DNA from 2 places in the Rhizobium sp. CECT 9324 genome. Region 1 is predicted to be linked to the other one. Evidence: predicted binding sites of a transcription regulator. Region 1 holds the regulator's gene; the other holds the start of a gene.
What was found. Region 1 encodes LexA, which represses DNA repair genes until DNA is damaged. Its sites were predicted from a motif close to TGTTCNNNNTGTGTTCNG; they were not measured.
Positions count from the first base shown of each region.

Region 2: a site for LexA is predicted at 2,516-2,533, ahead of recA (recombinase RecA). Genes of this name have one in related genera too.

Region 1 is NZ_CAKKMZ010000001.1:2,339,779-2,343,403, reverse strand. It holds gene LQ231_RS11635 (HlyD family type I secretion periplasmic adaptor subunit) at 1-769, shown strand, start outside; gene lexA (transcriptional repressor LexA) at 1,068-1,787, shown strand; gene LQ231_RS11625 (ComEC/Rec2 family competence protein) at 1,802-3,625, opposite strand, start outside.
Region 2 is NZ_CAKKMZ010000001.1:2,829,993-2,833,617, forward strand. It holds gene alaS (alanine--tRNA ligase) at 1-1,148, opposite strand, end outside; gene recA (recombinase RecA) at 1,304-2,389, opposite strand; gene LQ231_RS13900 (carbohydrate kinase family protein) at 2,630-3,574, shown strand; gene LQ231_RS13905 (pseudouridine-5'-phosphate glycosidase) at 3,600-3,625, shown strand, end outside.

The DNA.
Region 1 (3,625 bases):
CCGCCAGCTCGATTTGCTCAAGGATGAATACGCCGCAAAACAAATCCTGCTGGAAAAGGGTGTCGCGCGTGCAAACGAGGTCAAGGCCATTCTCCGCGCGATCGCCGAGGCGGAAGGCCAGATCGGGCGGCTTGAGGCGGAAATCGCCGAGACCCAGGCACAGCGGACCAAGGGGGAGCAGGAAGTACTGCGCGCAGAAAGCGCCTATCGCGAAGACGCACTCGAACGGCTGCAGGCCATCCAGGGCGAGCGCGACATGGTGCGAGAGCAGTTGCGGGAAGCCGCAAACATTCTGGAACGGGCAACGATCAATGCACCAGTCTCAGGGACTGTCGTGCGAATCCACTATCATACCAATGGCGGCGTGATTGAGAGCGGCAAGGCAATTCTCGAAATCCTGCCCGCAGGTGTGCCCCTGATCATCGAAGCGCAGATACCCAGAAACGATATCGACAGCGTGAAGCTTGGCCAACCCGCCACCATCCGCCTGGTGGGGCTGAACCAGCGGACGACGCCGGTTCTCGAAGGAGACGTCTTTTACCTGTCGGCGGATGCGCTCCAGCAATCGGGAAACACGTCTACCGCGCCCCATGATGTCTATCTCGCCAGGATCAATATACCGCCGACGGAGATTGCACGTGTCCAGGGCTTCACGCCGACACCCGGCATGCCGGCAGAGGTGATGATCCAGACCAACAAACGGACATTTTTCAACTATCTCGCCAAGCCGATTACCGACAGCATGTCACGGGCATTTTCCGAACAATGATCCCATGCCAGAATAGCGAGCATTGCGCGTAACTCGGTCGCTTCCGCAAAGGCTGAACCGAGTTCGCTGTGTCGTCGCCATGGCTTCACCATGCAAGGCAATGCATCAGGATTGCGTGAAAATCGCTGCATGAATATTTCGAAACATCCGCCTTGACGCACACCCTTATTGGCGCCCATTTTTTTGTGATCCGTCAGCCAAACGCATGCAATGTTCACGGAAATTTATCCACTTGCGGAACACATATGGAACATATAGTGTCTGTTCTGTATTTGTTTCACCAATTGGGGCATCGCATATGCTGACGCGCAAGCAACAGGAACTGCTTCTTTTCATCCACGAACGGATGAAGGAATCCGGCGTGCCTCCCTCTTTCGACGAAATGAAGGACGCGCTCGACCTCGCCTCGAAATCAGGCATTCATCGCTTGATCACTGCGCTCGAGGAACGCGGTTTCATTCGCCGCCTGCCCAATCGCGCCCGCGCGCTCGAGGTCATCAAGCTGCCGGAGGCCTATACGCCGAGCCTGCAGCCGCGCCGGGGCTTTGCACCGAGCGTGATCGAAGGCAGCCTTGGCAAGGCGCCACCCGCTCCCTCTGCGCCGAGCCGCTCAGCCAGTGATAGCAATTCTTCGTCTGTCAGTGTGCCCGTCATGGGCCGGATCGCCGCCGGCGTGCCGATTTCGGCCATCCAGAACAACACGCATGACATCACCGTGCCCGCCGAAATGATCGGTTCGGGCGAACATTACGCGCTTGAGGTCAAGGGCGATTCGATGATCGATGCCGGCATTCTCGACGGCGACACCGTGATCATTCGCAATGCGTCCAACGCCAATCCCGGTGACATCGTTGTCGCGCTCGTCGACGATGAAGAGGCAACACTGAAGCGCTTTCGCCGGCGCGGCGCATCCATTGCGCTCGAGGCCGCCAACCCCGCCTATGAGACCCGCATCTTCGGACCGGATCGGGTGAAGATCCAGGGCAAGCTCGTCGGGCTGATCCGCCGCTATCACTAAACCGGCCCGCCCTGTTACGCTGGCCCGTCGGTCGGCGGCAAACGACTTACTTCTCCTGTGATAGGAGAGTTGCCTTTGGCTTGCTCGTGCGATGTGTGGCTCTCTGCCTGTGAGCCGCTTCGCCAGTCGTAGAGGCGGTGACGGGTCCAGGCGCGTGCAGGGCCGTCAAATGACGGGACGATCGTCATTGTCCTGCTGGAGCGATCCCGAAGAAAGACTTCCAGGCTGCCGGTGGCACGCAAGGTTTCGGCTGAAATCAGGCGAGCACCGGAGCGACAGTGTGCAAATCCCGGGCGTTGAGCGACGATGACAATGTCGGCGAGATCACAGGCAATGCCGGTTACCTCGTGGCGTTCGAGCGTTATGATGCGCCAGCCGTGGTGCATCGCGGCGCAAGCGTCCTGGATGCAGATAAAATTCTTCTCATCGGCAACCTTCAGGAGATCTTCGAGTTTTTGGCGGGCTGTTGATATTTCGGTCCCCGACAAAGGGGTGCGCTTTGGCCGGTCTGGCGACAGAAGCGCGGCGGTGCCGGACATTTCTTCCGGCGGGATCGTCCCGGCAATGCGTAGCGCGGGCTGCCATTGGTCGAAAATGAAGCTCGGCGGACGTTGGCGGTTGGTGGCAAGCTGATCATCGTCGATGGGCGTGTGGGAGGCGGGCCAGAAACCGACGAGACGTCCATCTTCGCTGATCGCCAGATCAGCCCTTGGTGTTCTTGGCGAAAGGCATGCCGTGAGCAGCGCGGAGGCAACCAGAAACGTGCCGATATGGCGCAGACGCGTGCGCAGCAGCGTGAGCAACAAAAAACCCGCAACCGTTGTCGGCAGGAGCCATGCCGGCTGGCGGGAGAACGTGTAGCCGTCTCCCCAGCCGGCGATTTCGTGCGCGACGATCAGCACCCATTCCAGGCCATAGCCCATGACGATGAGAAATGGAGCATCGAGCCCAAGCGGCATCAGGATCATCGCAATGAAGCCTGCCGGCATGACGACAAGCGAAATCAATGGCATGGCAATGAGATTCGCCTCCAGACTGTGGGTCGCGAGGCGGTGAAAGTGGCTAATGGCAAAGATCGCCGTGGCCAGTCCGCCGATGATCGACGTGGCCAGAGTTCCGCCGAAGAAGCGAGCGAAGGCGGCAAGCAACAAAACCTTGCGCCCGCGAAAACGCGGCAGAAAGTCTCTGGGCCTTTTGCGCCAACCGGCGTAGCCGGCGATCAAAGCGGCGGTCGCGGCAAAAGACATCTGGAAACTGGGGCCCATCACGGCGGAAGGCTGGACCAACAGGATGATGGTCGCAGCCAGTGCAAGGTTGCGCAGACTGATGGCGGGCCTGTCGACAAGGACCGCAACCAGCATGATCGAGGTCATCAAATAGGCCCTGACCGCTGAGACCTGATAGCCGGAAATCAGCACATAGCCCGTAACTGCGATCAGCGCTCCCACGGCTGCGATCTTCTTGACGGGATAGGCCTGGGCCACCACCGGGAACAGACTGAGGCCCGCCCGCAGGCCGACGAAAAAAATACCGGCGGCGAGCGCCATGTTGAGGCCCGAGATCGCCGTGATATGCGCGAGGCCGGAAAGGCGAAGTGCCTCGGTCGCCGCCTTTGACATCGAACGCCTTTCGCCGGTGATGATCGACGCGGCAAATGCGCCGGGATCACCCGGCAAGACGGTGCGTATGCGGGTGGAAATCTGGTCTCTCAAAGAAAAAAGCGCCTGGTCGGCTGACTGCACGATGCCGGGCAGAAGGCCAGGCGAGAAGCCGGGCCAGAAATCTTGCCGATCACCAGAAGATGCGCCCTGCGACACGTCGACCGCGGCAGGTGGCCC
Region 2 (3,625 bases), 490 kb from region 1:
AGGCTGTCACCCTGACCCAGATCCGTCGTCGCATCCGAGAGAAGCGACAGACCGCGTTCCAGGGTCTTGCGGAAGCGGGTTTCTTCCAGCTTCAGCGTCTCGGCAATCAGCGATTCTGCGCGGGCAAGTTCGGGATAGGCGCGGCCCATCTGCTGCACGAGAATCGGCAACAGCTTGTAGATGATCGGATCACGCGCACCGAGCAATTGCGCATGGCGCATGGCACGGCGCATAATACGGCGCAGGACATAGCCTCGGCCTTCGTTCGACGGCAGGACGCCATCAGCGATCAGAAATGCGGAGGACCGCAGATGGTCGGCGATAACCCTGTGGCTGGCGCGACGCTCACCTTCGGCCTTCACGCCGGTCAGTTCGACCGAACCCTCGATCAAAGCGCGGAACAGATCGATATCGTAATTGTCATGCTTGCCCTGCAGAAGGGCTGCAACGCGCTCAAGTCCCATGCCGGTATCGATCGACGGACGCGGAAGGTCAACCCGCTCCTCCTTGGTAATCTGCTCATACTGCATGAAGACGAGGTTCCAGATCTCGATGAACCGGTCGCCATCCTCTTCCGGCGAGCCGGGAGGGCCACCCCAGATATGATCGCCATGGTCGTAGAAGATTTCCGAGCAGGGTCCACACGGTCCGGTATCGCCCATGGCCCAGAAATTGTCGCTGGTCGGAATCCGGATGATCCGGTCATCCGTCAGGCCGGCGATCTTCTTCCACAGAGCATGCGCCTCGTCATCGGTGTGATAGACGGTCACCAGCAGCCGGTTCTTGTCGATACCGAATTCCTTGGTGATCAGGTTCCACGCGAGCTCGATCGCGTTCTCCTTGAAGTAGTCGCCAAAAGAGAAATTTCCGAGCATTTCGAAAAAGGTGTGGTGTCGCGCGGTGTAGCCGACATTGTCCAGGTCGTTGTGCTTGCCGCCGGCGCGCACGCATTTTTGCGCCGTCACCGCCCGCGAGTAGGGACGTTGTTCGAGGCCGGTAAAGACATTCTTGAACTGCACCATGCCGGCATTGGTAAACATCAATGTCGGGTCGTTGCGCGGCACGAGCGGGCTGGAGGAAACAACCTCATGACCGTTCGTCTTGAAATAATCGAGAAAAGTCGACCGGATCTCGTTTACACCGCTCATGTCACGCCCTTCATTCAGGCCGGAAGCCGGCCAATTCGCAAAATCAATGGCTTTTATCGTCCGCCATGGTCGCTGTCCAGCCGCGCAATAGAAAACCGGCCACGCCTCTTTCGAAACGTGGCCGGCCGAACTTCGAATCTGGGCCCGAAAGAGACTTAATCCTCGACGCTATCGCCATCATTGGCGTCTGGACCACCGTTCTGCAGGAACTTTTCCGCGATCAGTCCGGCATTCTGCCGCAGCGCCAATTCGATCTCCTGCGCAAGCGCCGGATTGTCACGCAGGAACAGTTTAGCGTTTTCACGCCCCTGGCCGAGACGCTGGCTATTGTAGGAGAACCAGGCCCCCGCCTTCTCGACGATGCCGGCCTTGACGCCAAGATCGACCAGTTCGCCGGTCTTTGACACGCCTTCGCCATACATGATGTCGAACTCGACCTGCTTGAAGGGAGGCGCCATCTTGTTCTTGACCACCTTGACGCGTGTCTGGTTGCCGACAACCTCTTCGCGATCCTTGACCGCGCCGATACGACGGATATCGAGGCGCACCGATGCGTAGAACTTCAGCGCGTTACCGCCGGTGGTGGTTTCCGGCGAACCGAACATCACGCCGATCTTCATACGGATCTGGTTGATGAAGATGACCATCGTCTTCGACTTGGAGATTGAAGCTGTCAGCTTGCGCAGTGCCTGGCTCATCAGACGGGCCTGCAGGCCGGGCAGGCTGTCGCCCATCTCGCCTTCGATTTCGGCGCGCGGCGTCAGCGCTGCAACAGAATCGATAACAAGCACGTCAACTGCACCGGAGCGAACCAGCGTGTCGGTGATTTCGAGGGCCTGCTCGCCGGTATCGGGCTGCGAGATCAGAAGGTTTTGCAAATCAACGCCGAGCTTGCGGGCATAGACAGGATCCAGCGCATGCTCGGCATCGACGAAGGCGCAGATACCGCCCTTTTTCTGGGCTTCGGCAATCGTCTGCAGCGCAAGCGTCGTCTTGCCAGAGCTTTCCGGCCCGTAAATTTCAATAATTCTGCCCTTCGGCAACCCGCCGATACCAAGCGCGATATCGAGGCTGAGCGAACCCGTCGAGACCGTCTCGACTTCAACCACGCTCTCGTTCGCGCCGAGCTTCATGATCGAGCCCTTGCCGAACGACCGTTCGATCTGCGAGAGCGCCGCTTCCAATGCCTTGCTTTTATCCACCGATTTGTCCTCTACCAACCGCAAAGAATTCTGTGCCATTCGATCCACCTTTAGGTTATTGAGGCCGCATAGGCAATGAAGCCGCCGATGGACTGTATGTACTGCATTTGTTCTATTTTTGCAAGAGCCGTTCAAACCGTTGAGAAAAAACGGTTTTCCATTCCATGTTCGACGAATGTTCCACCTCGATAAATGCTTTTGCAAACAGGATCTTACTTTGCAAATTCAGTGTTTTGATGTCCTTGCGATTCGTCGCCGTCGCGTGCGAAAGTGCCGTTCATGAGCTTTGATATTCTCGCCATAGGCGGCGCCCATATTGACCGTCGCGGACGCCTCTTCGGTGACACGAAGCCAGGCGCCAGCAATCCCGGCCAATGGTTCGAGGAAGTCGGCGGCGGGGTATTCAATGCAGCCTGCAACCTGTCCAGGCTCGGTCATCGCGTTCGCCTGATTGCACCCCGCGGCGGCGATCCGGCAGGACAGGCCGTGACGGAGGCGGCACAACGCGCTGGCCTTGACGATTGCCCCGTGGTCTTTCTCGACCGCGCAACGCCCAGCTACACCGCCATCATTGAGCGCGACGGCAATCTGGTCATCGCTCTGGCCGACATGGCGCTCTACGATATCTTCAGTGCGCGCCGGCTACGCGCCCGCTCCACCCGCGACAGCATCGATGCGGCCGGCCATGTTCTCTGTGACGCGAACCTTCCCGGCGCGACCATCACCGCCCTGGCCGACGAGACCAGCGCGCGCGGCATTGGCCTGTCGGCCATCGCCATATCGCCGGCGAAAGTCCTTCGTTTCAGGGAGGCCCTGCCCCGGATCGACCATCTGTTCCTCAACGTTGCCGAGGCCGAAAGCCTGACCGGGAAAACCGCGGATCGACCGGAGGACTGGCCTACGCTTCTCCGCCTGGCCGGCCTTCGGGGCGGCAGCGTCACCAGTGGCGGGCGCGTCGCGATTGCCTTTGATGAAACATCAGCGGCCGCGATCGAACCATCACCGGTCGCCGAGATTGCAGACGTCACTGGTGCCGGCGATGCCTTTGCCGCTGGATTTCTGAAAACACGGCTAGCCGGCGGCGATCTCTGCGAGGCACTTCGTCAGGCGGTAGCAACCGCCTCCATCACGCTCGCCTCAAGACATGCAACCGAAGAAAACCTCACGCCCCAGCGGCTGGAAACGCAGTTGGCTCTTGTCCCACGAGCCCGTTTCCTGCCATGACGGGCAAAACCACCTGGATGCTCCCATGAACCGTTCCATCTCCCCTCTCCT